4 regions of the Bacillus sp. PK6-013 genome follow, and region 2 is predicted to be linked to each of the others. Evidence: riboswitches for the same ligand, from Rfam matches in the RefSeq annotation. Region 2 holds a riboswitch; each other region holds the start of a gene.
The links. A riboswitch is a leader RNA that binds a small molecule or an ion and turns the genes downstream of it on or off. The one in region 2 is predicted to bind thiamine pyrophosphate.

Region 1: linked by a shared signal. The riboswitch ahead of tenA (thiaminase II) and the one ahead of thiC (phosphomethylpyrimidine synthase ThiC) in region 2 are both predicted to bind thiamine pyrophosphate.
Region 3: linked by a shared signal. The riboswitch ahead of tenA (thiaminase II) and the one ahead of thiC (phosphomethylpyrimidine synthase ThiC) in region 2 are both predicted to bind thiamine pyrophosphate.
Region 4: linked by a shared signal. The riboswitch ahead of thiT (energy-coupled thiamine transporter ThiT) and the one ahead of thiC (phosphomethylpyrimidine synthase ThiC) in region 2 are both predicted to bind thiamine pyrophosphate.

What each region holds. Positions count from the first base shown of each region.
Region 1 covers NZ_CP096417.1:166,502-174,490, forward strand. Annotated here, with positions in the region: gene M1E03_RS00820 (ArnT family glycosyltransferase) at 1-1,594, opposite strand, end outside; gene yhfH (protein YhfH) at 1,809-1,946, shown strand; gene aceB (malate synthase A) at 1,989-3,578, shown strand; gene aceA (isocitrate lyase) at 3,593-4,864, shown strand; gene M1E03_RS00840 (hypothetical protein) at 4,915-5,073, opposite strand; TPP riboswitch at 5,278-5,382, shown strand; gene tenA (thiaminase II) at 5,496-6,182, shown strand; gene M1E03_RS00850 (ECF transporter S component) at 6,179-6,778, shown strand; gene M1E03_RS00855 (ABC transporter ATP-binding protein) at 6,753-7,989, shown strand, end outside.
Region 2 covers NZ_CP096417.1:3,296,355-3,304,343, reverse strand. Annotated here, with positions in the region: gene M1E03_RS16740 (HXXEE domain-containing protein) at 168-683, opposite strand; gene M1E03_RS16735 (TetR/AcrR family transcriptional regulator) at 793-1,362, shown strand; gene aroD (type I 3-dehydroquinate dehydratase) at 1,490-2,254, shown strand; TPP riboswitch at 2,349-2,457, shown strand; gene thiC (phosphomethylpyrimidine synthase ThiC) at 2,606-4,381, shown strand; gene M1E03_RS16720 (ABC transporter ATP-binding protein) at 4,583-5,350, shown strand; gene M1E03_RS16715 (aliphatic sulfonate ABC transporter substrate-binding protein) at 5,392-6,360, shown strand; gene M1E03_RS16710 (ABC transporter permease) at 6,357-7,193, shown strand; partial or broken gene ssuD (FMNH2-dependent alkanesulfonate monooxygenase) at 7,207-7,989, shown strand, end outside.
Region 3 covers NZ_CP096417.1:2,963,330-2,971,318, reverse strand. Annotated here, with positions in the region: gene M1E03_RS15085 (GTP pyrophosphokinase) at 1-167, shown strand, start outside; gene M1E03_RS15080 (NAD kinase) at 186-986, shown strand; gene M1E03_RS15075 (RluA family pseudouridine synthase) at 1,013-1,888, shown strand; gene prpE (bis(5'-nucleosyl)-tetraphosphatase PrpE) at 1,905-2,645, opposite strand; gene M1E03_RS15065 (monovalent cation:proton antiporter family protein) at 2,910-4,754, shown strand; TPP riboswitch at 4,814-4,922, shown strand; gene tenA (thiaminase II) at 5,006-5,707, shown strand; gene tenI (thiazole tautomerase TenI) at 5,682-6,293, shown strand; gene thiO (glycine oxidase ThiO) at 6,277-7,386, shown strand; gene thiS (sulfur carrier protein ThiS) at 7,383-7,586, shown strand; gene M1E03_RS15040 (thiazole synthase) at 7,593-7,989, shown strand, end outside.
Region 4 covers NZ_CP096417.1:1,047,703-1,055,691, reverse strand. Annotated here, with positions in the region: gene M1E03_RS05295 (GntR family transcriptional regulator) at 405-1,505, opposite strand; TPP riboswitch at 1,667-1,766, shown strand; gene thiT (energy-coupled thiamine transporter ThiT) at 1,878-2,462, shown strand; gene M1E03_RS05285 (class D sortase) at 2,504-3,061, opposite strand; gene M1E03_RS05280 (processed acidic surface protein) at 3,168-4,163, opposite strand; gene M1E03_RS05275 (hypothetical protein) at 4,343-4,531, shown strand; gene M1E03_RS05270 (response regulator aspartate phosphatase) at 4,656-5,768, shown strand; gene M1E03_RS05265 (hypothetical protein) at 5,770-5,898, shown strand; gene pcp (pyroglutamyl-peptidase I) at 5,978-6,625, shown strand; gene M1E03_RS05255 (potassium channel family protein) at 6,749-7,405, shown strand; gene M1E03_RS05250 (TrkH family potassium uptake protein) at 7,408-7,989, shown strand, end outside.

The DNA of each region.
Region 1 (7,989 bases), 1.2 Mb from region 2:
GCCCCAAGAGGCCCATGACATACATCCAGGCGCTGCCGATTTGGCTTGTATATGCGTTTAAAATATACACTTGGAATGCTGCCGTTGTCAGAACGGCAGCCGGCAGCAGATAGCTTGCCCAGTCTTTGTGATTTTTGTAAAGGGCGTACATCGCGTACCATCCAATTCCTGACAGTGCGGCGATCGGCGGTGCCAGCATAATCAAGTAGTAGTGGTGAAAGAATCCGGCGATGCTAAAGAACCCGGCAACAGGAACGAGCCAAGCAGCCCAAAAGATTGTTTCTTTCATTTCGCCTGCATTTTCGCGGCGGCTGCGGAGCCAGCTGATGATCATGCCGAGCAGTCCGAATAATGCGAATGGAAGCATCCAGCTAATTTGGCCCGATAAAGCAGATTGGAAGAGCCGCAGGGGTCCTGCGTCACCGGTGCCGAACATGTTCATGCTTTGTCCGCTGCCTTGACCTGCACCCGGTCCGCCATTGCCACCGGGCCCGCCGTTGCCTCCACCCGGTCCGCCTCCGGTTGGCGGCTGACTGCCGCCGTTTGCTCCTTGAGAACCGTCATCGGTCGCGTTGCCCGCAGCCGGCGGCTGCATTGCACCGTTTTGTCCATCGGAGCCGTCGGATGAACGGCTTCCGTCTTGAGTTTGCGCATTGCCGTTGGTCGCGCTGCTTGCACCCGGCGGCTGCATCGCGCCATTTTGTCCATTGGAGCTGTCGGCTGCATTGTTCCCGTTCTGAGTGTGTGCATTGCCGTTCGGCTGCTGCATGTCTCCTCTAAAACCGTTCATATCGCCGCGGACGTTGCCCGTCGTCTGGCCGAGCAGCCGCTCTGTGCCGTTGTAGCCGAAAGCCAGTTCAAGCACGGAGTTGGTTTGACTGCTTCCGACATACGGGCGGCTGTCGGCCGATGTATAGTCGACAGCAAGCGCCCAAGAAAGCGAAACGCCGGTGAGAACAATAAGCGATAAAACAGCGGACACAATTTTTTTCTTCCAATTCGCATGGGCCGCGATGAGATAAAACAGCAAGAACGCGGGAAGCACCATGAATGCCTGAAGCATCTTCATATTGAACCCGAGGCCGATGAGGCCAAATGCAGCGAGCAGCCAGAGCAGCCTGCCTTGTTTGACCGCCTTCATCAGGCACCATGTACCAAGAAGGAGCGTGAAGACGAGCATGCTGTCGATATTATTCGTCCGGCTTACGGCAACCGCGATCGGCGTCAGCGCCATCACCAGCGCTGAAATGCGGGCGGCTCCTTTTCCGAATTTCGGTTTAATCAGTGCGTATAGCAGATAGACGGAACCCGCACCTGCAAGCGCCTGCGGCAAAATCACACTCCACGTATGCACGCCGAAAATTTTCGCAAATATGGTCTGAATCCATAAAACGAGGGGCGGCTTATCTACTGATACGAATCCGGAAGAGTCGAATGACGCAAAGAAGAAATTGTGGAAGCTTTGCGTCATGCTTTTGACCGCCGCCAAGTAATACTGGTTGGCGGCATTGTCCTGCCAAATGTTATATGTATTCAGAATAAGAGCTGCCAACAAAATCAGAATCAGAGTGACATCAAGTTGTTTGTTTTTTATTTTCATCATCACTTTCACCTCTTTATGTTCCCTATTCTAGAAGAAAAATATGAACAAGTTATGAATAAAAAGAGAACAATCTATTTTTGTTTGAATGGAAAAAAATAAATATTTTTTGGAAAAAGGTGTGTACTTTTTTCTTTTTGCGCTGTATACTGTACTACAACAGAAATTAAAAACATAAAACTGTTCTATAAAAAGGAGAGTGACACAAATGAGCTTGAAAAGTCCGATGGAATTTTTCAGAACGCTTCCAAAAAAAACTTGCCCTGAATGCGGTGAAAAGATGGAGGAGCAGGCTGAATCTTACTTTATGGAATGTGAGCGCTGTCTTTCCAAAAAAGGCGAGTAAGCAAACTGTTTTATAACAATGCATGTAAAGGGGTAGGGAGACATGAAAACAGAGGAGAAGAGAACTCAGATAACCGGATCGATGAATCCGCAGTATGAAGAGATTTTGACAAAAGAAGCGCTGGAGTTTATCGGACGTCTTGAACGACATTTCGGGGGAAGAAGACGGGAATTGCTGCATTTGCGAACGATCAGGCAGGCTGAAATTGATCAAGGGAAGAATCCCGGTTTTTTGGCGGAAACGAAGCACATCCGCGAGGCGGACTGGACGGTCGCCCCGCTCCCCCGGGATTTGGAGGACCGCAGGGTTGAAATCACCGGCCCGGTCGACAGAAAAATGGTCATCAATGCTTTAAATTCAGGAGCCAAAGTCTTTATGGCCGACTTTGAAGATGCGAACTCGCCGACTTGGAAAAACTGCATTGAAGGCCAGGTTAATTTGCGGGACGCGGTTCGCGGGACGATTTCTTTTACGAATGAACAGGGCAAACGCTATGAGCTGAAAGAAAACCCCGCCGTCATCATTGTAAGACCGAGGGGATGGCACTTGGAAGAGAAGCATGTGCTGATCGGCGGCAAGCCCGTGTCAGCAAGCCTGTTCGATTTTGGCCTTTATTTTTTCCATAATGCAAAAGAGCTGATCAAAAAAGGAAGCGGCCCTTATTTCTACCTTCCAAAAATCGAAAACCATCTGGAAGCAAGGCTGTGGAACGACGTGTTTGTGTATGCGCAAAACGACTTGCGCATTCCGCAGGGGACGATTAAAGCGACGGTTCTCGTTGAAACGATCCTGGCGGCTTTTGAAATGGATGAAATCCTCTATGAATTGAAGGAGCATTCAGCCGGACTTAACTGCGGCAGGTGGGATTATATTTTCAGCTTTATTAAGAAATTCAGGAACAGGGAAGAAGTCATTCTTCCAGACCGCTCAGCCGTGACGATGACGGTTCCAAACATGAGAGCGTACTCCCTCTTGGCGATTCAAACGTGTCATAAACGCAACGTCCATGCGATCGGGGGAATGGCGGCGCAAATTCCCGCTAAAGACAAACCTGAGATCAATGAAGCCGCATTTGCCAAAATCCGCGAAGATAAGGAACGTGAAGTAAAAGACGGCCATGACGGAACATGGATCGCGCATCCCGGCATGATTCAAACGGCGCTCGATGTATTCAATCAGCATATGCCGTCGGCGAACCAGATTCATAGAAAGCGGGAAGACGTAAAGGTCGAGGAAAAAGACTTGCTGGAAGTACCGCAAGGCCGGATTACAGAAGCAGGCGTCCGTACCAATATCAGCGCCGGCATCCGCTATTTAGCTTCATGGCTGTCGGGCAGAGGCGCCGCTCCGATCGACCACTTAATGGAGGACGCAGCAACGGCGGAGATTTCCAGAGCCCAGCTTTGGCAATGGATTCGCCATCCGAAAGGGGTTCTTGACGATGGCCGGAAAGTCAACGCCGAAATGGTCAAGATGATGAAAGAGGAAGAAATGCAGAAAATCTTCGAAGAAGCCGGCATAGAACATTTTCGGAGCGGCCGGTTCGAAGAGGCCGGACAGTTATTTGAACAGCTGATTTTGGATGATGAATTCGCGGAATTTCTAACGATACCCGCTTATGAAAAAATATGATGGGGGAATGTGCGATGCTGAAAGAAAAACAACTCGCAAAAAGCTGGGAGCATGAAGAACGCTGGAAAGGGATCACAAGGCCGTATCAGGCGGCTGACGTCATTCGGTTGAGGGGCACGCTTGAGATTGAATACACGATTGCAAGGCGCGGCGCCGAAAAGCTGTGGAAGCTTCTCCACACAGAGGACTTCGTGCCGGCGCTGGGCGCTTTGACCGGAAATCAAGCCATGCAGCAAGTAAAAGCCGGATTGAAAGCGATTTATTTAAGCGGTTGGCAGGTGGCGGCCGATGCCAATTTGTCAGGGAGCATGTATCCTGACCAAAGCCTTTATCCGGCAAACAGCGTGCCGGAAGTTGTCAAAAAAATCAACCGTACGCTGCAGCGCGCCGATCAAATTCACCATATGGAAGGAAAAGAAGACATCGATTGGTTTGCTCCGATTGTGGCCGATGCTGAAGCAGGCTTCGGCGGACAGCTGAATGTGTTCGAGCTGATGAAAGGTATGATTGAAGCCGGCGCCGCGGGAGTTCACTTTGAAGACCAGTTGTCGTCTGAGAAAAAGTGCGGGCATTTGGGCGGGAAAGTGCTGCTTCCGACGCAAACGGCGGTGCGTAATTTGATTGCCGCGCGCCTCGCCGCAGACGTGATGGGAGTCCCGACCATTCTTATTGCCCGTACGGACGCGAATGCGGCCGACCTGATCACAAGCGACGTCGATTCATATGATGCGCCGTTTTTGACGGGAGAGCGAACAGCGGAAGGGTTCTTCAAAACAAAGCCGGGTCTTGATCAGGCGATTGCGAGAGGTTTGGCGTATGCGCCGTATGCTGATTTGATCTGGTGTGAAACGTCTGAGCCGAATATTGAAGAAGCCCGCCGGTTTGCACAGGCGATCCATGAAAAATTCCCGGGCAAACTGCTCGCCTACAACTGCTCCCCTTCGTTCAACTGGAAGGCCAAACTGGATGACAACACCATCTTGAACTTCCAGAAACAGCTCAGTGAAATGGGCTATAAATTTCAATTTGTCACACTGGCAGGCTTCCACGCCTTAAACCACGGCATGTTTGAATTGGCCCGCCAATATAAGCACCGCGGAATGGCGGCGTATTCTGATCTGCAGCAGGCCGAGTTTGCCAGCGAAGTCCACGGCTATACGGCGACAAGGCATCAGCGCGAAGTCGGAACGAGCTACTTTGATGAAGTCGCCCAGGTTGTGACAGGCGGGACTTCATCAACCACTGCACTGAAGGGATCGACTGAAGCGGAACAATTTCAATCCTAAAAACGTAAAAAGCCGCCCGTCATGGGGCGGCTTGCTTGTTGTCTATCAAGTTAGCAATTGACATCATTGGAAGGGGCGGTAAAAGGGTTTTCCCTAATAACAGTCAGTGTCTGATGATTCTTGTTGTTTCTTTTGGCCGGCCGGTTGTCTTTGCTGAAAGAATAGAACAAATACACAGCCATTGTCAAAATCAAGATAAACATCATCATAAATATCCCCTCCAAATTTTTTTGTCTTCACTATATTAGACGAACAAGCCTGCAAAAGGTTTCAGAAAATTAACATTTTTCCATAAATATTTTTACCCGCTGCATCTTCTGGATGAAACCCGGCGGTTCTATACAAGAATAAAACTGAAAAACTCAGGTTGACATCATAATCATTGATGTGTAGAGTAAAAGTTAATGTAATAGGAAGTCCACTAGGGGAGCCGTAAGCCGGCTGAGACAAGAAGCGATCTTGGACCCTTTGAACCTGATCTAGTTCATACTAGCGTAGGGAAGTGGAGCCGGTGTCTTTATGATTTCATCATACAAAGGCCGCTCCATTTTGGGGCGGCTTTTTTGCGTAAAAAGCGGCTCGCTCCCCCTGTGCCTTCCTTATAAAACCGATTGCTGAGGAGGCTATCTACATGAGTTTTTCTGCAGAACTTCGCCGTGAGGCAGACCCTATTTTTGAAGCCATTTTTGAGCATCCGTTTGTATTGGGACTGGCGTCCGGCAAGCTGAAAAAGGAGCAGCTTATTCATTATGTGAAGCAAGATTACGAGTATTTGAACGCTTTTATTCAAATCTACGGAATTGCAATTTCCAAGTGTCAAAACCGGAAAGACATGGAGATGTTTCATGAGCAGATTTCATTTGTATTAAACAGCGAAGTGCACCCGCACAACAACCTGTGCCGGGCCGCGGGGGTGGAGTATGAATCTCTGCAGGGCTATCCGCTTGCGCCTTCTGCCCATCATTATATCCGCCATATGCTGACGGCGGCGCACGAAGGCACGCTGGGAGAGATATTAGCCGTCTTGCTGCCTTGTCCGTGGACATATTGGGAGATCGGAAAAAAACTGATGATGGACGTTCAGCCTGACCCGTCGCATCCATTTTATGACTGGATCTGTTTTTACGGAGACCGAACCGATTCAATCACGACGAAGTTTTGCGCCCGCCTGGATGAATGGGCCGAAACAGCGGGCAAGGCTGAAAAAGAAAAAATGAAGGAGCTTTTTTTGCAAAGCTGTCAGCTTGAATACGGCTTTTGGGAGATGGCTTATACAGTTGAAGATTGGCCTGTGGAAATGGAGGCGGTGAGACGATGAATTGGAACATGAAAGAAGTCGTGATGGCAGTGATCTTGTCCGTTGCATGCGGCGTCATTTACTTAGGATGGTCCACCTTGTGGATCCCTGTTTCAGCTATTGTCGGGCCTGTCGGAGCGAACTTTATGTTCGGCATTTGGGTGATCGCCAGCCCGATTGTCGCTTATATCATCCGTAAACCGGGTGCGGCGCTGATTGCCGAGACGGCAGCTGCGGCGGTCGAACTGCTGACCGGAAGCCACTTTGGACTGTCAGCATTATTAATCGGTGTGTTCCAGGGAGCCGGTGCGGAAATCGCTTTTGCGATCTTTCGCTATAAGCGTTACAACTTGTTTACCCTTATGCTTTCCGGTGCGCTTGCCGCGGTCGGAAGCATGACATACAGCCTGATGGCGAACGGTTTTGCCTACTATACGACGCAAACGCTGATCATGACGCTTATCATCCAAATCATCAGCGGCATTGTACTCGGCGGCTGGCTGGCAAAAGCCGTTGTCGAAGCGCTTGCGAAAACGGGCGTCCTGAATCAGTATGAGATCATGAAGGAACAGCGGAAGAAGGATGATGCCGATGCGTTCATTTCTCGGATGCAGTAACCTTTCCGTCCGTTTTTATCATCGTCCTGAAACAGTCCTAGACCGGGTCTCGCTGTCGATTGGGCAGGGAGAGAAAGTGCTGATACTCGGTCCGAGCGGAAGCGGCAAATCGACACTGTTGTCCGTGCTTTCCGGCATCATTCCTGAACATGTCGAAGCTGAGGTCAGCGGAGAGGTCAATCGCAGAAAGAGCGCCGGCGTTATGTTTCAGGATCCGGATTCGCAGTTCTGCATGCTTCATGTTGATGAGGAAATCGCTTTTAGCCTAGAAAACCGGTCTGTCTCCCCAAAAGATATGGACGGCATCATCTCGGAGCTGATGGAGCAAGTCGGATTAAAGATAGATAAGAAAACGCCGATCGAAACCTTGTCAGGCGGTATGAAGCAGAGACTGGCATTAGCGTGCCTGCTCGCTCTGGAGCCTGAAGTGCTGTTTTTTGACGAGCCGACGGCGCAGCTGGACCCGGCCAGCCGGAAAGACATCTTTGCCTTGCTTCGTAACGTTTCACGAAAAAGCGGACAGACGATGGTGTTCGTCGAACACGTGCTGGACGGCTGTATCGAGTGGATGGACCGCGTCATTCTTTTCAATGGAAAGGGACAGATCATCGCTGACGGAAAGCCGGAAGAAATCGTGAAACATTTTCAGCCGGAGATGAAAGCGGCGGGCATCTGGCAGCCGAAACTGTACCCTGCGGTATGGGAAGATGTCATCACACAAGATGATCATCCGCTCGCCGTCAAGCTCTCTTCTACATTGAAAATGAAAGAGGAGGAGGCGAAAAACAGGCCTACAGCTGACAGAGACATATTGATCCGCGCAGACGACGCGGCGATCGGCTATCGGAAAAAGATCGTTGCCGACGGCATCACCCTTGAGATTCCAAGGGGAGAATGGATTTCGGTCATCGGCGAGAACGGGAGCGGAAAGAGTACGTTTTTAAAAAGTCTGATCAGGCTTGAAGCCGTCAAAAAAGGGCGCCTTTATCTTGAGGATCGGGAGCTGAAGAAATGGTCCGACCGTACGCTCTATGAGAAGGCCGGCTTTGTTTTTCAAAATCCCGAGCTTCAATTTATTCGGGACACGGTGTTTGACGAGATCGCGTTCGGGGCGAGGCAGCGGGGATGGCCGGAGGACCGGGTCGAAAAGAAAACGGCTGAATTGCTGCGGGAATTCGGACTTGACGCTCATCAAAAAGCGCACCCCTTTA
Region 2 (7,989 bases):
GCTGGATAGACAAGCTTTGGAACGAACATTGAACCATCGTTAGCAGTGCCATGATTTTAGATCATGCTGCCTTTCTTTTGAAGGGCAGTTTTTTCGTGTCTGACGGGTCTTCATCGGTTGCTTTGCTTCTAGTCAAAGGGCAGGAAGCTTCCGTAAGTGCCTGCTTTTCATATGCGGCCATATGCTTCCAGCCTTTCTTGAATCCTCCCCATTTTTTTATGCAGAAACTTAAGGTTAAAAAAGACGATAAGTGTTCCGGATAGGGCTGATAAGATCATTGCAGGAAAACTGAATTTTTCTATCTCTGCGGCAGCGGTCAGCAGATAGCAACAAAATGGCAGCATAAAGATCGACGTTAATATGCCGGGTACATAATGTTTAAATCTGAACCATAGGACGATGTGAACAAGGAAATGAACAGTAAAAGCAAAAAAGAAACCAAACCAGATAATATATTGATTAAAATAAATACTGAGAACAGTTACACCAACAGCTAGTATAAATTCTTCGAGCACAGCGCAAACAAAAGAAGCGGTTTTGGCATGTCCGAATGGAGCTTTTTTCAGTTGTTTCAGTTTGCTTCGATATCTTTTGCCCCATGCCTCGACCATCACCATCTCTTCAAAATCATGCAGTATAAATAATATCGGCAGCATCCAAGCCATAAATTGCATGTTTTCCATTTACATTCCCCCTCTTATGTGCCACAATTGTGACATTTCATAGAGAACAAAGTCAATGAGCCAACGAAAAGTGCTACATTGCCATAAAAAGCGCGACAGGAGAGAGAATATGAAGCAAATGCCCTCAAAAACAGCTCAGCAATCTAAAAGCTGGCTGACGCTATCATTGTTGGAGCTTATGAAGGAAAAAAGCTTTTCAGACATCACCATTACAGAGATAGCGGAAAAAGCGCAGCTTGACAGAAGAACATTTTATCGGCATTTCCATTCAAAAAAAGATATATTAGACCGCTATTTTGAGCAGCTTTGCAGTGAGTATTCCAATTACATTGTTCAGGAAAAACATATTGACTTATCCAGTCTTGGACATGCATACTTCAACTTTTGGAGCCGACATGCCGATTTTTTACAAGCCCTTCATCAGAACCATTTGTTTTATTTGATTGTTGAGAAATATAATGAACTTCTACCGGATCTTCATAAAAAATTTAAAGAAGAAACCTTTCATTTTAAAAGCAAAATCGACTTGGAGTACGGGCTTTCATTCAGCGCAGGGGGCTTTTGGAACATCCTTTCAAAATGGTTTGAGAGAGGCCGGAAGGAAACTCCTGAAGAAATGAGTCATATTCTGCAAGGAATAGTAGATTCATTTTTAAACAAGCAAGCTATCGAAAGGTGATCTCATGTTGGTATATGAGTGCTTTAAGCGTTTAGCCTTCTTTCTTAATTTCTGCTTGTGCTTACGGCCAATCTTCGGTACCGTTAATGCAAAGACCCTTGTAATATAGAGAACAGGAGTGAGGTCGTTGTTGAATACGGTGAAGATCAGAGGGGTGGCCATCGGAGAAGGAGCCCCGAAAATTTGCGTGCCGCTCATCGGAAAAACGCATGAACAATTGAAAGAAGAAGCTGCTTTTCTTCTATCGATTAATCCGGATCTTGCCGAATGGCGGGCGGATTTTTTTGAGGATGTCGAAGACGTTGACAAAGTGAAAAAGGTATTGGCTGACATCCGGGAGATCTTAAAGGATATCCCGTTGATATTTACATTTCGCAGCGCGGAGGAAGGCGGCGAAAAAGAAGTCAGTAAGGAATTTTACTTTTCCTTGAATCATGCCGTAGTCAAAACAGGGCTGGCAGATGTGATTGATGTCGAGCTGTTCAATGAAGAGCATCATGTGGAAAAACTGGTTCAAGCGGCTCATATGCAGCATGTCTTTGTCATTATATCCAACCACGATTTCGGGAAGACGCCGAGAGCGGAAGAGATCGTTTCCCGTCTCCGAAAAGCCCAGGATCTTGGCGCCGATTTCCCTAAGATCGCGGTGATGCCTGAAACACCGGCAGATGTGCTGGTGTTGCTTGAGGCGACTCATATGATGCATGAGCGGTATGCGAAGCGGCCGATTATCACGATGTCGATGGCCGGAAAAGGCTTGATCAGCCGGCTCGCCGGAGAGGTATTTGGCTCGGCCGTGACGTTCGGCGCAGCGAAAAAAGCATCCGCACCTGGCCAAATTGAGGCGACGGATTTGAAACATATACTTGATGTGCTTCATCGCAATTTATAATAATTGGGTGTGCCGCTATAGTGAAAAAGATTCATATATTTTTCCATCCTTTTCACTTGCCAAATCGGTGTGTTACGATAAAAAATGAATTGAATAGCTTTACTAGGGGTGCCCGACTGCGGGCTGAGAGAGAAACATGTGTTTCTTAACCCTTTGGACCTGATCTGGTTCGTACCAGCGTGGGGAAGTAAAAAGGATTCGGGAGAAGATGGGGAATGGGTATGGTCCGTCTGTCTTCCAGTGATTTTACTGACTGTAAAACCAGGTTCATCATATGATCCTGGTTTTTTTGTGCTGGTGCTGTTCCGGAGTTTCGTCCTGATCAATTTTTTAGAGGGGAAGGATTTTTACATGAAACAGGAGTCAGTACAGCAAAAAAACATCTCGATTATGTCAAGTTTTTCAGGGAGCCGCAAAGTGTATGTCGAAGGGGCGCGACCTGACATTCAAGTGCCGATGAGAGAAATTTCGCTAAGTCCGACGACGGGTTCATTTGGCGCCGAAGAAAATCAGCCTGTCCGCGTCTACGACACGAGCGGTCCCTATACGGACGCGAATGCAGAGGTTGATATTCTTAAGGGGCTGAAACCTTTGCGGGCGACCTGGATCAGGGAGCGCAGCGATACCGAAGAATATGAAGGCAGAGAAATCAGACCGGAGGATAACGGCTATAAAAGCAAAGAGAAAGCGAGCAACAGCTATCCAGGGTTGAAACGAAAACCGCTGCGCGCGAAAAAAAGTCAAAATGTCACCCAGCTGCATTACGCAAGAAAGGGGATCATTACGCCCGAGATGGAATTTATCGCGATCCGAGAGCATGTATCTCCCGAATTTGTTCGTGATGAAGTGGCAAGCGGACGGGCGATTATTCCGTCAAACATCAACCATCCGGAAAGCGAACCGATGATTATCGGCCGCAACTTCCACGTGAAAATCAATGCCAACATCGGCAATTCCGCTGTCACCTCTTCGATTGAAGAAGAAGTAGAAAAAATGACATGGGCCATCCGCTGGGGCGCCGATACGATGATGGACTTGTCCACAGGTAAAGATATTCATACAACGAGGGAGTGGATCATCCGCAATTGTCCAGTTCCTGTAGGGACTGTGCCAATTTATCAGGCGCTTGAAAAAGTAAACGGCGTCGCGGAAGATCTCACTTGGGAGATTTACCGCGATACATTAATCGAGCAGGCTGAGCAAGGCGTTGATTATTTTACGATTCATGCCGGCGTCCTTCTTCGGTATGTGCCGCTGACGGCAAAGCGCGTCACTGGAATCGTATCCCGCGGCGGGGCAATTATGGCGCAATGGTGTTTGGCTCATCATGAGGAAAGCTTTCTGTACACGCATTTTGAAGAGATTTGCGAGATTATGAAAACATACGATATCGCATTTTCGCTCGGGGACGGCCTTCGGCCCGGCTCGATTGCGGATGCGAATGATGAGGCCCAATTTGCCGAATTGGAGACGCTCGGCGAGCTGACGGAAATCGCCTGGAAGCATGATGTTCAAGTGATGATCGAAGGACCGGGACACGTGCCGATGCATAAAATTAAAGAGAATGTCGACAAGCAGATGGAAATTTGCAAAGAGGCGCCGTTTTACACGCTCGGCCCGCTGACGACCGATATTGCACCGGGCTACGATCATATTACATCGGCAATCGGAGCGGCGATGATCGGCTGGTACGGCACGGCCATGCTTTGCTATGTGACGCCGAAGGAGCATTTGGGACTGCCGAACAAAGACGATGTCCGCGAAGGCGTCATAACATACAAAATCGCGGCCCATGCGGCTGACCTTGCCAAAGGGCACCCCGGCGCGCAAATCCGCGATGACGCGCTTTCCAAGGCGCGCTTTGAATTCCGCTGGCGGGACCAGTTCAATTTGTCGCTCGATCCGGAAAGAGCGCTTGAATACCATGATGAAACCCTTCCGGCGGAAGGCGCCAAAACGGCACACTTTTGTTCAATGTGCGGGCCTAAATTTTGCAGTATGAGAATTTCCCAGGATATTCGCGACTATGCCAAGGAAAACGATCTTGATGAACAAAAGGCTATTCAAAAAGGATTGGAAGAGAAGGCGAAGGAATTTAAAAAAGCAGGCGGCAGCATTTACAGTTAAAAACGGGCAATACTGCAGATGAAAGGGGAACCTTTCATCTGTTTTTTTATAATATGGGGTTGACAGGTCGGAATAATATGAATTAGTATGTTGTTTAATATTTCGGAAAATTTCATCAGCGCTGATCGGTCAACCGAAGGCTCTTATCTCAATTGGGATAAGAGTTTTTTATTTTCAGTTTAGAAAAGAAAGGGGAACAGGATGTCTTTATCAATTCGTGTAAAAGAAAAAGCATTTGGAAACGGCAGCCTTAAAACAAGCGTGCTTCAAGACGTGAAACTGACGGTCGAAAACGGCGAATTTCTGACTGTCATCGGTCCAAGCGGATGCGGGAAAAGCACGCTCTTAAAAATCGCTGCCGGTCTTGACGGGAATTATGAAGGGCGAATCAGCATGAACGGAAGAGAAATCAAGGACCCGGGGATTCATCAAGGTTTTATCTTTCAGGAGCATCGGCTTTTTCCATGGCTGACGGTCGAGCAAAATATCGCCGCAGATTTAAGCCTGAAAGAACCGGCGGTGCGAAAAAAAGTCGATGAATTGATTGAAACGGTGCGGCTGAAAGGCGCGGAGAAACAGTATCCACGCGAGCTGTCCGGAGGTATGTCGCAGCGGGTCGCGATTGCCAGGGCTTTGCTCAGGGAGCCTGAGATTTTGCTGCTTGATGAACCCTTCGGCGCCTTGGACGCCTTTACGAGAAAGCATCTCCAGGATGTTCTGACAGACATTTGGCGAGAAAAGAAGATGACGATGATCCTCGTGACGCACGATATTGACGAATCGGTTTATTTAGCCAACCGGGTCGCGATTCTTACCGCAAAGCCGGGGAGAATCCACAAGCTGATTCCGGTCGATCTGCCATTTCCGCGCAGCAGAACATCGCCCGTTTTTCAATCAATCAGACAAAAAGTGCTGAAAGAATTCGAGACAACGGAAACATTCAGCTTTCAGGAAGGTTCAGGGATTTGAGCAGAAAGGAGCGGAAAAACGTGAAAAAATGGCCGTTGTATATGCTGGGCTGCCTGATGCTTCTTGCGGGCTGTTCAGCAGCCCAATCAAGCGGAGGGGGCGGAGATTTAAAAGAGATCAACATCGGAGTGCAGCAAAGCTTAAGCCCGTTGCTCCTTGCGAAAGAAAAAGGCTGGTTTGAAAAAGAGTTCGCAAAAGAAGGGATTCAAGTGAAATGGACAGAGTTTCAAAGCGGTCCGCCGCAGTTTGAAGGTCTTGCCGCAGGTAAACTTGATTTTTCCCAGGTTGGAAATTCACCGGTGATCGCAGGGCAGGCGGCTGGCATTGATTTTAAAGAAATCGGTCTTTCGCAAGACGGTTTAAAGGCGAACGGCATTCTTGTGAAAAAAGGGAGCGGCATCGATGACATAAAAGATTTGAAAGGAAAGAAGGTGGCGGTGGCAAAAGGCAGCAGCGGGTTCGATTTTCTGTATAAAGTGATCGATAAAGCAGGTCTGGAGCCAACAGACGTCAACATCATTCAGCTTCAGCCTGACGAAGCCATACCGGCATTTGACAGCGGCGCGATTGATGCATGGTCGATTTGGGAGCCGTTTTTGTCCCTTAAAACGATCAAAAGTGACGCGGCAATATTGGTTGACGGGGAACAAATCGACAAGTATTCCCCGGGTTTTACGCTTGTACGAAGCGAATTTGCCGAGAAGTATCCGGATGAGGTGATCCGTTTTCTGAAGGTGTATGACAAGGCCGTGAAATGGCATAAAAACCATAAGAAAGAAGCGGTTGAAGCGTATGCGAAAATTAAAAATCTCGACAAAAAGGTCGTTGAAAACGTGCTGAATAACACCGAACCGTTAAATGAGCCGATCACAGACCGCATTATTGAAACGCAGCAGGAGACTGCCGATTTTCAATTCAAATTAAAAGCGATTAACAAAGAGATTGATGTAAAAGAAGTGGTTGACAATTCATTTATTAAAAAAGCGCTGAAAGGAGGAGATGACAAATGAGGGCTGTTTCATCAAGCACCCCCTCGATCCAGCCGAAAGCAGGCGCAAAACTGAGACCGGCCGCTTTTCGGCTGGCATGGGGGAAGGGAATTGTATTACCTGTGATATTGATTTTATTATGGCAGCTTGTCGGGACATTTGAGCTCATATCAAAAACCGTGCTTCCGGCTCCTTTAGATATATTGCTTACATTTCGGGATCTCATCGTATCAGGAGAGCTTTTCACTCATTTAGGCATCAGCATTCAGCGCGCCGCGCTCGGCTTTTTCCTGGGAGCCGGACTCGGGCTCCTGCTGGGGCTTGTAATCGGCTTTTCAAAAATCGCCGAGGATTATCTCGATCCCTCTCTGCAAATGCTGAGAACCGTTCCGCATCTCGCCGTCACGCCGCTGTTTATCTTATGGTTCGGTTTCGACGAACTGTCAAAGGTGCTCTTGATCGCGCTCGGCGCCTTCTTCCCGGTATATATCAACACATTTTCAGGAATCAGGGGCGTCGATTCGAAACTGTTCGATGTGGCGAGAGTATTGGAGTTCCATTGGCTGAAGCAGGTGACTAAGCTGATTCTTCCCGCGTCGCTTCCGAACATCCTCTTAGGCATCCGCCTGTCGCTCGGTGTTTCGTGGCTAGGCCTTGTTGTTGCGGAACTGATGGGATCAAGCGCGGGAGTCGGCTATATGATTATGGATGCCAGACAGTTTTCACAAACCGATAAGGTGTTTGTCGGAATTTTGATTTTCGCTGCCGTCGGCAAGCTGACGGATTCATTCGTCAGAATTCTGGAGAAAAAGTGCCTTGGCTGGAGAAACAGCTATCAAGGTAATCAAAAGTAAAGGGGAGATCTTTTTGGACATTTTATGGTTTATTCCTACTCATGGGGACGGACGTTATCTCGGCACAGACACGGGAGGCAGAGCCGCAGATCACACCTATTTTCAGCAGGTAGCGCAAGCGGCTGACCGGCTTGGGTATACAGGGGTTCTTTTGCCGACGGGAAGATCGTGCGAAGATCCGTGGATTACCGCCGCCGCTCTGGCGTCAGTCACGAAAAATCTGAAGTTTTTAGTCGCTGTAAGACCCGGTTTGATGCAGCCGTCGGTTGCGGCGCGGATGGCTTCCACATTCGACCGGCTTGCAGAGGGCAGACTCCTCATCAATGTGGTCGCCGGCGGTGATCCGTATGAATTAGCCGGCGACGGCCTGTTTATCAGCCATGATGAACGGTATGAAGCGACAAATGAGTTTCTCGACATATGGCGGTCGCTTTTAAAAGGCGAGACTGTCAGCTTTTCGGGGAAACACTTGAAGACCGAAAACGGCCGCTTACTCTTTCCGCCCGCCCAACACCCTCATCCGCCGATCTATTTTGGGGGCTCGTCAAAGGCCGGGCAGGAGACTGCCGCCAAACACGCGGATGTCTATTTAACATGGGGAGAGCCGCCCCATCTCGTTAAAGAAAAAATCCAATCTGTCAAAAGACAGGCTGAAAAAGAAGGGAGGAACGTCCGTTTTGGAATTAGACTGCACGTAATCGTCAGAGAAACGGAACAAGAGGCGTGGCAGGCGGCAAATAGACTGATCAGCCACTTGGATGATGAAACGATTGCCGCAGCCCAAAACGCGATGAAA
Region 3 (7,989 bases), 330 kb from region 2:
TAAATTATAAATACAGCGGCAACATTCCGGAAAAAGTAAAATTAAGGCTTCAAAGAGCTTCTGAAGCAGCATCAAGGCTCGATATGGAAATGTCCGAGATCAGGGGCGAGATTCAGGAGGCTCACGTGGCATTTTCACGCAAGAAAAAGGATGAGGATGACGGTTAGGGGAAAGGAGATGGAATGATGAAGTTTGCGGTATCGTCCAAAGGAAATGATGTTTCCGATTCATTAAAAAGCAAAATTCAAACATATCTGCTCGACTTCGGTCTTGAATGCGATGAAGAAGAGCCGGATATCGTCATTTCCGTCGGTGGTGACGGAACGCTTTTATACGCATTTCACAAATACAGCGGCCGCCTCGACAAAACGGCCTTTGTCGGGGTTCATACAGGACATCTCGGCTTTTATGCCGACTGGGTGCCGACCGAGATTGAAAAACTCGTAATCGCGATTGCGAAAACGCCGTATCAAATTGTTGAATATCCGGTTTTGGAAGTTATCGTCCGCTACAATGACGGCAGCGATGAAGCGAGATATTTGGCGCTGAACGAATGTACGATCAAGAGCATCGAAGGGACGCTTGTGACAGATGTCGAAATTAAAGGGGAACTTTTCGAAACGTTCCGCGGCGACGGCCTTTGCTTATCGACCCCATCGGGAAGCACGGCATATAACAAGGCGCTCGGCGGTGCGATTATTCATCCGTCCATCAGAGCGGTCCAGCTGGCTGAAATGGCGTCGATCAACAACCGGGTGTTTCGGACGGTCGGATCGCCGCTCATTCTGCCTGAGCACCACACTTGTTTAATTAAACCGATTAATGATGTGACGTTTCAAGTCGCGATTGACCATTTGACATTGCTGCATAAAGACGTCAAGTCAATTCAATGCCGCGTCGCAAACGAAAATATCAGGTTTGCCCGCTTTCGGCCGTTTCCGTTTTGGAAAAGGGTCCAGGATTCCTTTATCGGAAAAGGAGAATAGGAAGGTTTGCTGTGAGCGATTTTTTGATGAAACAGATCATAACAGAAGAGGACAGCGGGGTTCTTTTGAAAGAATACGTCCAGCGGCTGGGCATTTCAAAAAGGATGCTGACGGACATCAAATTCGGCGGCGGGGATCTTTTGGTAAACGGCGGGCATGTAACGGTCAGATACGTTCTTCAAAAAGGGGACGAGCTCGTCATACAGTTCCCTCCGGAAAAAATGAGCGAATCTTTGCGCCCGGAAGAAATTCCGCTTGATATTTTGTTCGAAGATGACCATGTCCTCGTATTAAATAAACAGCCATGCCTGTCGTCGATTCCCTCGCGCGAGCATCCATCAGGCAGCTTGGCGAACGGTCTGATTCATTATTACCAGCGGACGGGCGTGCGCGCGACCGTTCACCTGGTGAGCAGGCTTGACCGCGACACATCGGGTGTCATGCTTGTAGCCAAGCACCGCTTCGCCCACTCGCTTTTATCGGGACTGCAAAAAAAGGGAGCCGTCAAACGGCAATATCGGGCGGTCGTCCACGGTTTGATCGCAGAAGAGCAGGGAACGATCGATGCGCCAATCGGCAGAAAATCATCGAGCATCATCGAGCGTGCGGTGATCCCCGACGGGCAAAAAGCGGTGACGCATTTTTGGGTGAACAGGCGCTTCAGCGGTATGACGGATGTCTCCATCCGTCTGGAAACCGGGAGAACCCATCAGATCCGAGTTCACATGAGTCATATCGGATATCCTTTGTGCGGTGATACGCTGTACGGAGGAACCCGTGGCTTCATCAATCGGCAGGCGCTCCACAGTGAGACGCTGACGTTTTTTCATCCCTTCACAATGGAAGAGCTGACGTTTCAAGCGCCGGTTGCGCATGATATGAGTCAGTTGATAGAGAGCTGAATTAAGCTCTCTTTTTTTATGGCTCCATACGGAATCTTGACTCATCATAAGGCAATGAAGAGGGGACAGATTCGGTTGTCAGTTCGGGGTATCTGAAAGCGGTCAGCCTGTTGCCGAATACACAACCGGTATCGATATTGATCGTATGATGTATCATTCGCGGACGTTTGACAGGAGTGTGGCCGTACACCACCCACGGATCGCCTTTGTAATGAGCGGCCCAGTCCCGCCTGACCGGCCGTCCGTCAGGCAGCGTTTCTCCTGTAATATCTCCGTATAGCACAAACTGTTTTACTTTTCCGACAGGCTTTTTGCCGATGTCTTCCGCTTTGATGCCGGCATGTGCGACGACAAGTTCGCCGTTATGCAGGATCTCATAAAGAGGGGCGTTTTCATAAAGGCGCATGAAAAGGTCTCTGATATCCTTCTGTTTATGTTTCGGAAGGTTTCTGTATTCCGCCGCCGTCGTCTCCAGCCCGTGCTGCAGCTTCACCGGATTGCCTTTGAAAAAACGGTACAGCTTATTGCAGTGATTGCCGGGCACATATCGCACAGCTCCTTCTTCAACGGCCCGTCCTACAAATTCAACGACCTCCAGCGATTTTGGCCCTCTGTCTGTTAAATCCCCGAGAAAGACAAGTGTTCTGTTTTCCGGATGAACGGGAAACCCCGATGACAGCGAGTAACCGAGCTTTTCAATCAGCGCAATCATTTCGTCATAGCACCCGTGAATATCGCCGATTACATCATATTTCATGCGTTTTCTGCCTCCTGTCTGCGTATGTATATACATTGCCCAGTCCATATATAAATCAAGCTTCAGCGACTTTCGCCGGAGAAAATCAGGCATATTACTTTTTTTTCTGAGCGAGCATTGTTAAAATCGATTTTTACACCTGTGAGAAAAGAGTTCAGACGGTTCTTTTCCCACATGAAAATGTCTAAAAAGATGTCCCTTTTATTTTTAAAAAAGGGAACGCTAATCATACCCGGAAACCGGTTTTAGAGGAGGTACCAGTTTATGGAGCACACATCTGTCTCATCTTTAGTTGTCGTACTGATTATCGCATTTTTAACGCCCATCCTGCTGCACCGTTTCAGGTTAAGCATACCGGTGGTTGTCGCTGAAATTATCATGGGTCTTATTATCGGAAAAAGCGGGTTCGATCTGGTCGCCCAGCACGATACATGGCTCGAAACTTTATCGATGCTCGGATTTATCTTTTTAATGTTTTTAAGCGGGCTTGAAATCGATTTTTCCGCATTTGAAAAAGGAAAGAAAAAGCAGCTGCTTCCAAGCGGAAAGGAAGCGCCGAATACATTTAAAACGGCTTCGGTCATCTTTATTGCCGTCTTTATTTTATCGCTCGGCCTTTCTTACAGCTTTGTCATGGCAGGATTTATTGACAACGCCTTTTTAATGACGCTGATCATTTCGACAATTTCGCTCGGGGTTGTCGTTCCGACGCTGAAAGAAGAGCGTCTCATGAAGACAAATATCGGCCAGATTATTTTGCTTGTCGCCGTCATTGCCGATCTTGTCACGATGATTCTGCTTGCAGTGTTCGCCTCAATCTACGGGGACGAAAACAGCAATATGTGGCTGCTGATGATCTTATTTGCCGCCGGCGTCGTTTTATACCTGTTCGGAAGGATATTTAAAAAGCGGCCTTTTGTCGAAGTGCTGTCAAAAGGAACGATCCAGATCGGCACAAGGGCGATATTTACGCTGATCATCGTACTTGTGGCGCTGTCCGAGTCGCTCGGTGCAGAAAACATACTTGGCGCGTTTTTGGCCGGGGTGCTTGTTTCGCTGCTTTCGCCGAACAAGGAGCTCGTTCAGCAGCTCGATTCATTCGGATACGGATTCCTCATCCCGATCTTCTTTGTGATGACAGGCGTCAAATTGGACATTTGGTCACTGTTTGGCAATCCGAAAATTTTAGTGATGATCCCGCTTCTGTTTGTGGCTCTGTTAATCAGCAAAGTCGTTCCGGTGCTGTTTTTGAAAAAGTGGTATGACATGAAAACCGTGCTGGCTTCCGGTTTTCTCCTGACTTCCACGCTTTCTTTGGTGATCGCGGCGACAACGATCGGCGAGCGCATCGGCGTCATTGACGCGCAGATGTCCGGCGCGCTGATTCTGGTCGCTGTCATTACATGCATCATCACACCGACCGGCTTTAAAAAATTAATGCCGAAAACGGAAAGCGAAAAAGAGAAAAAGACGATCACCTTTATCGGCGCAAATCAAATGACGCTGCCAGTCACGCTCGAACTTTCTCCGGAAGATTATCACGTCAGAATCCTGCATGTCCGGCAGGAAAAAAAGGAAGAAAATCTGGCGGATCCGGTGTTTGATGTTGAAGTTTTGCCTGATTATGAATACGAGACGCTTCAATCATTCGGCGTTTTCCAAACGGATATACTCGTCGTGGCCACTGGCAGCGAAGAGCGCAATACAGGGATCGCGCTTTTTGCGAAGGAGCAGAAAGTCGCGAGAATTATCGCCAGCGCAGATTCTCCAGACGCCGAATCCAGACTGAAAGATAACGGAATTGATACATTCTCTATTCTGCTTTCTACAAAAACGCTGCTGCGCGCGCTTATCGAGGCGCCTGGCGTTATGAAACTCCTGACGAACCAGGATGCGTCGCTGTATCAGATCAATATGAGCAATGAGCGATTTGACGGTGTTCTGTTAAGGGAGTTTCCGTTTACGGGAGATGTTATCTTCGTCCGAATTTTCCGCGGGGTGGACAGCATCGTGCCCCACGGGGATACAAGGCTGCAATTGGGTGACAGGCTGATCGCCACCGGTTCGCGCGAATATATTGCGGAATTGAGAAAAACGCTTGGAGACTGATGCTTGACCATTTTGCAATTCGTGATAAGATAAAAGTATAAACTGAATGAACAAGAAATGTTTTCCACTAGGGGAGTCCTTGATAAGGGCTGAGATAAAAGTGTGACTTTTAGACCCTCATAACCTGAACAGGTTCAAACCTGCGTAGGGAAGTGGCACGGTATTTGAGTATGTATTTATGCAAATTCCAAACCACTTTCCTTGCGGGAAAGTGGTTTTTTTATGTTCAGAATCGAAGGAGGAGCCTCGAAATGAAGTTTTCAGAAGAATGCCGAAACAGCGCTGCAAAATGGTGGGAAGGCAGTTTTGTCCATCCGTTTATTCAAGGGATTGGAGACGGCACACTTCCGGTTGATCGATTTAAATACTATGTCATGCAGGATTCCTACTATTTGACCCACTTTGCCAAAGTCCAATCCTTTGGTGCGGCATATGCTCGCGATTTATATACGACAAGCCGGATGGCTGAACACGCGAAAGGCACATATGAAGCCGAGATGTCGCTCCATAGGAAATTCACCGATCTATTGGGAATCACAAAGGAAGAACTGGAGTCGTTTCAGCCGTCGCCGACAGCGTATGCGTACACATCGCATATGTACCGTTCTGTCGTGAGCGGCAGTTTTGCGGAAATACTGGCCGCTTTGCTTCCTTGCTATTGGCTCTATTATGACGTCGGCGAAACGTTAAAAACGTGCAGGCCTGACAGCGCGATTTATCAGGAATGGATCGCGACATACGGAGGCGACTGGTTTAAAGAACTTGTGACAGAACAGATCAACCGCTTCGATGAGCTGGCTGAAAACGCCGATGAGAAAACGCGCGCGAAGATGAAGGAGAACTTCGTCATCTCCAGCTTCTACGAATACAGCTTCTGGGATATGGCCTACCAAAAAGAAAGCTGGTCAAAAAGCGGGGTGGATCAGCTTGCATCTGCACGCGATCACCGATGACAAGCACTCTGTGGAAGAGCTTGCTGCAAAAATCATCTCGATTCAAAATGCCGTTGACTTTATCCATATCAGGGAAAGATCAAAAAAAGTAAGTGAAATATCAAGTTTAATCGACCGCCTTGCCAAAGAAGGGGTTGATAAGCGGAAACTGATCATCAACGACAGGGTTGATATCGCTTTGTTTCATCACATTCACCGGGTTCAGCTGCCTTCACACGGCTTTTCCGTCAAAAGTGTGAGGAGCCGTTTTCCGCATTTGAAAATCGGAAAGTCCGTCCATTCGCCAGAAGAAGCGGTTCAGGCTGAAACTGAAGGTGCAGATTACGTGCTGTTCGGCCACATTTTTGAAACGGACTGTAAAAAGGGCCGGAAAGGAAGAGGAGCTCTCAGTCTGGCTGAAGTGAAGGCGGCTGTCCGCATTCCGGTCATTGCGATCGGGGGTATTACCGAACAACGACTGGCGGAAGTCAAAATGGCAGACGGCATCGCCGTGATGTCGGGGATCTTTTCTCATGACAGACCGGATGAGGCGGCCGCGCGGCTTGCCTGTCTCGCGAAGGGAGATTCATATGAGAAAGCGCTATGATACGATCGTGATCGGCGGAGGCATCATCGGGACATCCATCGCTTACCATCTTGCGAAAGCGGGGAAAAAAACGGCCGTGTTTGAAAGCGGAGAAGTCGGCAAAAAAGCGACGAGCGCGGCGGCGGGCATGCTCGGCGCCCATGCGGAATGCGATAAACCCGGTACCTTTTTCGAATTTGCCAGAGCCAGCCAAAAAGCCTATCAGCGGCTGACGGGCGAATTGAAAGACTTAAGCGGCATCGATATCAGAAAGCATGACGGAGGGATATTAAAGCTGGCATTTTCAGAAAGCGACCGCGAACACCTGATGCAAATGGCTGCACTGGATTCAGTGGAATGGCTTGAAGCCGCTGAAGTATATGAGCTGGAACCGCATGCCGGAAAAGGGATTCTCGGCGCTAATTTCATTCGGGACGACATCCATGTCGAACCGGCCGCAGTGTGCAGGGCATTTGCCAGGGGGGCCCGGATTCTCGGTGCCGAGGTCTTCGAGTTTACCCCCGTTTTATCGATCGAATCTGAAGCGGGGGCCGTCCGCGTCACTGCTGCTTCATGCACCGCGGAGGCGGAGCACGTTGTCATTGCAAGCGGTGTGTGGAGCGGTGCTTTCTTTAAACAGATCGGCATAGACAAAAGCTTTTATCCTGTCAAAGGGGAGTGCCTGTCTGTGTGGAATGACGGCATCCCTTTGACGAGGACGCTTTACCATGATCATTGCTACATCGTTCCGCGCCATAGCGGAAAGCTTGTCGTCGGCGCGACAATGAAGCCCGGGGATTGGAATGAACAGCCGGAACTTGGCGGAATCGAGGAGTTGATCCGAAAGGCCAAGTCGATGCTCCCTGACATTGAATCCATGAACATCGACCAATGCTGGGCCGGATTGCGCCCGGAAACAGGGGATGGCAATCCATATATCGGCAGACACCCTGAAAATGACCGGATATTGTTTGCTGCCGGACATTTCAGAAACGGCATCCTCCTGGCACCTGCAACCGGTGAGATGATAGCTGACATGATCCTCGGCAATCCGGTCAAAACAGAGTGGGCCGAGGCGTTTAAAGCGGAGCGAAAGGAGGCTGTGCACAGGTGAACATTCAGCTCAACGGCCGGAAAATAGAGTGGAGAGATGACGGCGGCACGATTTACGATTTGCTCGCATCCTACAGTTTGGAAAATCGTGTTGTCGTTGTTGAAAGAAACAGGCAGATTATCGGAAAAGACCAATATCAAACAGTCAAACTGGAAGAACACGATGTCATCGAAATCGTTCATTTTGTCGGAGGGGGATAAACCGTTATGTTAAAAATCGCAGATCGTCAATTCTCATCAAGATTATTGCTCGGCACAGGGAAGTATCCGTCATTTGAAATTCAAAAAGAGGCTGTCAGTGCATCTGAATCGGAGATCCTGACCTTTGCCGTCAGACGGATGAATATTTTTGAAGAGTCTCAGCCTAATTTTTTGGAGCAGCTTGATTTAAGCCGTTATACGCTTTTGCCGAATACGGCCGGAGCAAAAACGGCTGAGGAAGCCGTCCGGATCGCCAAGCTTGCTAAAGCGAGCGGTCTTTGCGACATGATCAAAGTCGAAGTGATCGGCTGTGACCGTTCGCTTCTGCCTGACCCGGTAGAAACGCTGAAGGCGTCAGAAGCCTTGCTTGAAGAAGGCTTCATTGTGCTGCCGTATACATCGG
Region 4 (7,989 bases), 2.0 Mb from region 2:
GTGAATGTCAACAACTTTTTTCAAAAGATTTTCGAAGTTGTTTTTATAAAGCCTCCTTTTTAGGGGCGGATACTAATATAACATCTATTTTCGTTTTTCACAATAGCTTTTTTAAAAAAATAATAATCAAATGATTTGGACTCAGATGATTCCTGATCATCTCGACCTCAGGCAGTTGACAGCATTTATTTCTTCTTACTGCTTTCTTCTATATAAAAGTATACAGCGGTCTTTAAAAATTGATTTACTAAAGCTGCACATGGTCCAAAGCTTCGAGGATGACATTAAACTCTCCGTTATCAGCTTTTACTTGAATAAAAAGCTCCTCATTCCGGAGCTTTGTAACAGAATATATATTCTTCTCATTTTCATTCACGCTGGTTGGCGGATAAAGATTGTGCAGCCTACCTTTTCAGCTTGGCGGTCGAATGTCTGACAACCAGTTCAGGTTTGTAGACGGTGGAATGTTCAAGCTGATTCGTGTTGCGTCCCTCAACTTTGGCAATCATCCATTTTGCCGCCTCAATCCCCATCTGCATTTTCGGATGAGTGACTGACGTCAGCTTCACTTCAGATGCCTCGCTCAAATGTGAGTTGTCATATCCGACAATCGAAATGTCTTCCGGCACTTTCAAACCGAATTCCCTCACGACATCCAACACCAAAAGCGCTATCTCGTCATTATAGCAGAATATGGCAGTCGGACGGTCTGATGAAGAAAGCCGCTTCCTGGCTTCAGCTATCGTTTTTTGTTTTTTGTTCTCTGTTGTGTACGTCACGACCATTTCAGGGTAAAACGACAAGCCGTTTTCTCTGAAAGCACGGATAAATCCTTTCATCCGGTTGGCGCCCTGCATATCGTCCTGTTTAAAGAAACCGAACACTTTTTCATGGCCGAGTTTAATCAAATGCTCAGTGGCGATAAAGCCGCCGTGTTCATCATCCAAAATGAAATGGGGCGGATTTAGCTCCTGATAAAATTGGTTGATCATCAAATACGGAATATGATGTTGTTCAAGCGTCAGATAGTAACTTAAATTCGGGTTAAAGCTTCCTGTTTTCGTCGGCTCCACGATCAACCCAGCAATTTTTTTATCGAGCATATTCACAAGGCATTGTTTTTCTTTTTCAATGTCATTATTGGTGCTCGCGACGACAAGGGTGTATCCTTCGCTGGACAGTGACGATTCGATTCCTCTTATAATAGAAGGAAAAATGTAATCTGAAAGGTAAGTCGTAATAACCCCGATCATCTTATTTCTTTCCCTTCCTTTTTCAGAAAGCTGAAGACGGTGAGAGCAATACGTCCCTGAGCCCTGCTCTCTGTATAAAAGCCCTTCATGAACAAGGTCGCCAATCGCTTGCCGGATCGTGTGCCTGCTTACATCAAATATTTTCATCAATTCGTTTTCCGAATGAATTTTTTCCCCCGGCTTCACTTTGCCTTCATATATCCACGATTTAATTTTATTTTTCACCATGCTGTATTTTGTAGGTTCACTCATCAGATCAACCCTTTACTGATCTTGTACGTACGAATACGTTCTATTATAAAGGAAAAGATGTTTGCATTGCTACATATTGGAGAAATTAAGCAAAATTTTTCGAAAAATCAGCTTGTCGTCCGTTTCTTTTTTTAGTATAGTAGAATATAACTAAATAACTTGATGACCACAAGGGGAGCCTCGAGGCTGAGAGTGAACGACCGTTCTGACCCTTTGAACCTGTTAGTTAACGCTGGCGTAGGGATGTGGCAAAGTCATTTCTAATTGCATCCAAAGCAGTGCGTGGAAAACTTTCCTACTCCTTCCCCGCATTGCTTTTTTTATTGGGAAAGAAGTCCAGTATCCCTTTGTTCATCAAAAGTGAGGGTTATGATGAATCAATCTAAACAACTTGTACAGCTGATTGAAATTGCGTTTATGACAGGAATAGCACTTATACTTGATATGGTGTCCGGAATGTTTTTAAAAATGCCTCAAGGCGGTTCAATCGCAGTCATGATGATTCCGATCTTCCTGATTTCCTTTAGATGGGGGCTGAAGGCAGGGCTGGCAACCGGGTTTTTAGCCGGATTGCTTCAGTTTGTCACTGGAGGATTTTACGTTTATCATCCTCTGCAGCTTCTTCTTGATTATTTTATCGCGCCTACGGCCGCGGGTATCGGCGGCTTTTTTGCCGGATCGATCAGAAACGCTTCAATCGAGAAACAAAAAGGAAAGATCATTTTCTATGTTACGCTGGCCGTCTTTCTCGGAAGCGGACTGAAATTTCTCGCTCATGTCATCAGCGGCGCTGTCTTTTTTGGAAACTATGCGCCTGAAGGCACTCCGGTATGGATTTATTCCTTGGTATATAATGGAACATATATGCTTCCGTCTTTCATTGTCTGCACAATTGTCCTTTGTTTACTGCTGCTAACCGCGCCAAAACTCCTGGAAAACAGATCAGACATGAGATAGCATAAAAAAACAGCGGACTCGCCTGAGATTCCGCTGTTTTTTTATGATTTAATCAAATCTGCGACCAATATATACCGCTCCGGTGCTGAACCGATAAAGTCAAAAGGATAGCAGGTGGAAACCGTCAATGTTGCTCTCGGCTTTGGTACAATCACCGTCCGGTCATCCGCATCCACGATCCGCACCTTTTTCACTTTGTATGTAAAAGTTCCGTAGGAAGCTTCAACAATTAACTGATCGCCCTTCCCCACTCGGCCGAGTTTTCGGAAAACCGTATCCCGGTGGCCTGATAAAACCGAGTTGTCATCTTCTCCAGGCAGAACGGAACCAGCGAAATGGCCCACGCCTTTTTGCAGCTCGTCTTCATCTGTCCCGTGATATATAGGAATCCTTGCATTGATTTTCGGAATGACAAGATCGCCGATTTTCTCCCCGGTTTCAAATGTTTGATCAATCACCGTTTTTTCTTTTTTCGCCGTCTGAATCGGAGGTCTTTCAGGCTTTTCTTCTTCTTTCATCTGCTGAAATGAAAAAAGAGCGTAGCCGTGCATTAACTTGAACACATTCGTTGTTGTAAAATAAGCGCCGCACACAACCATCACAATAGCTGCGAGCCAGATGATTTTTTTTCGATGTGCCTTAATTTCCTTTCACTCCTTATAAAAACTTCCCATTCTCTACATAATTAGAATGGGAAGTGACATGTTAAGCCGCTTTGCGAAGCCTTCTGATCATGAAGAATCCGCCAAACATCAGAACGGCGCCTAAGATCGACCATTCCGCGTAATGCCCGGCTGTCTTTGGAAGCTTTGCACCTTTAACCGTCTTTTTCACATGAGATGGCTTTGAATCATGTTTGACAGCCGTTTGGGTTTGCTTCACTTTTGACCCTGTATCATGAATTAAATCAGATCCGATCATGTCAGGCGTCAGCAATACATCCAAAATGAAGTTGCCTTGCAGATCGTATACTTCCACCAGAAGGCTTGCTCCCTTCAGATCTTCCGCGCTGACAAGCGTTGTCAAAGACACTTCTTTTTTCTTTCCGTCTTTAACAAGATAGTATTTTGTTTTCACTTCAAGCGTCTTCTGAAGATCGTTTAAAATGGATAGCATTTCAGCGATATCCTGAGCTGAGAGCTCTGATACAGACTCGAAATCGGCTACCGCTTCAAGACGTTCTCCAAGAGCCATCAAATCATTTTCAAGGTTTGGATTTTTATCGCGCACCTTTCGGAGATGATTCACGAGCCTTTCCCACTCCTGATCATCCACACCCAATTCTTGAAACAGGTTCCCGATCTGAAAATCGTCTTCTTCATATGTCACAGTGAAAAGCGCATCGTCCAATTCGTATTCAAACATAAACACGTCGAGAATGTTTTGGCCGCTTTCCATATAGCCATTTTCAACAAAAAGGTCAGCCGCTTCTTTTTCGCTCAATCCGTATTCTTTTAAATAGGATGCCAAAAGTTGATTAGTCAGTCTTTCCCCTAAAAAATCTTTCAACTCTTCCACCGACTCAAAATCTTTTAAACTTTCATCATATGTATCCTGTAAATAAGCTTCCAATTCTTTTTCTGTCATTCCTATTTCTTCAAGATACTCTTGAAGCTCGGCCTGTTTCGGCGCGGCAAAAGCACCAGCTGCCGGCACTAAAACCAGGATGCAGACCAATAGTGACATCAGCCTTTTTTTCATTTCTTATGACCCCCTAAATTTATCTTTCATTTTGATTATAGTGGAAATATTTTTAAAAACATGTATTGTAATTGAAAATCTTTTCGTCTATAATATTTTGTTCTTTTTCCTGTTTAAACAGGCATAATCTTCGCCTCTATTGAATGTAATATAGTAAAGCGAATAGAGGAGGTATGCAAATGAACCCTTACTATATGATGCTCTTATGTTACGTCCTATCGATCATCCACTTTTTAATAGGCTACCGGGAAGCCCTGAAAATAAGCGGAGCTGACGGGCTGGTCAACGGAACCGCAATGATCTCCTGTATTCCGCTTGGCGCGGTTTTCGCTTTTTTCGCGCACTTTTTTTGGAAAATGACGATTTAATTTCAGAAATGAACTTTTCACCGGCGAACTTGCATTTCAGCGTTATTCACAGACGGCAGCAGTTTATGCTATGATTAATAGAACTTCAATTTACAAAAAATTCACAAAGATTGGAGGGAAGAGAATGGCCAAAGCCGTGGCTTCACAAGAAGTCGCCAATATGCTCAACGACTGGTACATACTGATGAAAAAAAGAGACATTTCAGGCTCAATCGAAATGAAAGATGACATAGATAAAGCAATTGAAAAAATGGAAGAAGATCATGACGTTCTACTCTATTATCAAATGCTCGATTTTCGCTTAAGGCTCCTTCTTGAAGATATCTCCCAATCTTCCACCGAAAAATTGGAGGCCATCAGTTTTCAAGACAAAGATCCAAAAAGTACGGACGACAAGCTGAATTATTATTTTTACCTGTTTAAAGGGATTTATGAGGACTACAAGCAAAACCATACAGAAGCGCTCAATTTTTTCAGAATAGCGGAAAAAAGACTGAGCGTCATTCAAAATGAAATTGAAAAAGCTGAATTTCATTATAAAATCGGTGTTTTGTATTACAACTTAAAAGCGACATGGCTGTCGATTCATCACATCAACATTGCCTCCGGCATCTTTCAAGGGTATGACGGGTATGCCAAGCGGGTCATCAACTGCAAAATGCTGATCGGGCTCAATTATATTGACCAATTTAAGTTCTCCGAAAGTGAAGTATTATTAAAAGAAGCGATCGAAAAAACCGAAAAAATCGGCGACCAATTCCTTTTACCGTGTACCTACTATAATATGGGCTTTTTGAAGAGTAAGGAAGACAAGCAGGAGGAAGCGCTAAAGTATTACAATAAAGCTTTTGCAATCAAAGATTTTGAAACGAAAGCCAAGTATGCTTACCTTCTTTGCGTTTATGAAAACACAAGGTCTCTTTTCAAAACCAACGCACACAAACAAGCATTTAAATGGATCGAAGTGGGCTTTAAAAAATCCCGGGAAATGAACAGCGAAATTTTCGAATTGAAATTCAAAATTTTATATACATTATATTCTGATACACAGAATAAACTGGAAATAATCAAGGACTATGTTCACCAGTTAGAAAATGAAAAAGCCTGGGTAGATTTGGAGGAATTATTGATGGATGTAGCGAATTACTACAGGCGAGAAAAGTTATATGAAGAAGCCATATACTTTTACATTAAAACAGACAAGGCGAGCAAGCTCGCTGGAAGAGGAGGAGAATAAAATGAAAAAAGTATTATTAACAGCAGTTGTATTAGGCGCAGTTATCAGCTTTTCATTCGTAAACCATGCACCGGAAGCGGCTTCTCAAGGAGATCAGGTACTTCTGGCATCCCGGGGATCAGGAGCATAAAATATTTTAAAAAATACCCATTCAGACATCTTCTGAATGGGTATTTTGCACTTTATATTCATATTCAGGAGGGATCGATATGGGAAAGAAAGTACTGCTGACAGGTTTTGACCCCTTCGGGGGAGAAACGGTCAATCCGTCTTGGGAAGCTGTAAAACGGCTGAACGGAGAAAAAGTCGAAGGCGTCTCTATCGTGGCGGAGCAGATCCCGACCGTTTTTCATCATTCAGCGGCCGTTTTGGAAAAAGCGATCGAAAAGCACCATCCCGATATCGTCATTTGTGTAGGACAAGCAGGCGGCCGGGCTCACATTACTCCGGAACGCATCGCAATCAACATCGATGACGCCCGCATTCCGGATAATGAAAAACGGGAACCGATCGATGAACCGATCGCGGCAGACGGGCCTGCAGCTTACTGGTCCGCGCTTCCGATCAAACTCGTTGTGAAAGAGTTGAGAAAAAACGGAATCCCGGCCTCCGTCTCTAATTCAGCTGGAACATTCGTATGCAACCATCTTTTTTACCAGTTAATGCACCGTATAGACCGCACCTCGGCAAACATCCGCGGAGGGTTCATCCACATTCCGTATCTCCCCGAACAAACAGTCGATAAGCACGAGCCGAGCCTCAGCCTTGAAACGATCGTCGAAGGGCTGAGGCTAGCCGCCGTCGTCTCTGCCCTTCACGAAAAAGACATTCGCGAAACCGGAGGCTCGCTCAGCTGAAACCGAAGCCGCCTCAAGGCGGCTCTCCGGATTCGCACACTTCCGGATTCTTGTACATCCCTGTGTGTTTTTCTTTTAAAAAAGTAAACACTATAAGAAAAACAGATAAAAGGGTGAACACGGATGCAGAAATCTTATGCCGTTTTCGGGCTCGGTCAGTTCGGCGGCAGTCTTGTCAAAGCCTTCCACGCAAAAGGGGCGGAAGTTTTAGGCATCGACAAATCCGAAGAAAAAGTAAACGAATATTCTGCTTATGCAACCTACACCATTTGCGCCAATGCCGTTGATGAAAATACATTGAAACAAATCGGAATACGCAACATCGATCACGCCTTTGTATCATTCGGCGATGACATTGAAGCAAGCATTCTGACTTCGCTTTTGCTGATTGAAATGGGCGTTCCCAAAGTATGGACGAAAGCGCAAAATGACTATCACCAAAAGGTTCTCCATAAAATCGGCGTCCATCGTATCATTCATCCCGAAAAAGATATGGCCAAGCGGATAGCCAGCCATATCACCTCGGAAAAGATGATCGATTTTGTTGAGCTGTCGCCAAATTACAGCATCGTCGAAATTGTGGCAACAAAAAAGCTGGACAAAAGAAGCCTGGGGGATATCGATGTACGCGCCAACTTCGGCTGCAACATCGTCGGCATAAAAAGAGACGGGCATTTCATCATCGCACCGAGCGCTGATGACTTGATATACGAAAACGATATTTTGATTGTGATCGGGCAAAACAAAGATATTGAGACCTTTGAAAAAAAGGGCGATTAACCGTGAAGTTTAAACAGATTCAATTAAGCCCGTCCCAACTGCTCGTGCTGGTGTTTTTATTTTTCATCATATTAGGAACTCTTTTATTGAAGACCCCGGCAGCGACGTCTAAACCCATAGGCTGGATTGATACGCTTTTTACATCGACATCGGCGATGACTGTTACCGGCCTAGCCGTCGTTGATACAGGCACGGATTATACGTTGTTCGGTCAGCTCATGATCCTCGTTCTCATCCAGATCGGGGGACTCGGCATCATGTCATTTGCAGTGCTCATTTTTATCATGCTCGGGAAAAAAATCGGCCTGAAAGAACGGCTGTTGATTCAACAGTCTCTCAATCAAACTTCTTTAGGCGGGATCATTAAGCTCATCAAGAGTTTGTTTATTTACTCCTTCGCAATTGAAATGCTGGCCATGGTCATACTGGCTGTCAAATGGGTTCCTGAATACGGTTTCGCACGCGGTGTCTACTACAGCCTGTTCCACGCGGTTTCCGCCTTTAACAATGCGGGATTTTCCATTTGGCCGGACAGTTTAATACGGTATAAAAGCGATCCGCTCGTCAACTTGGTGATCAGTTTT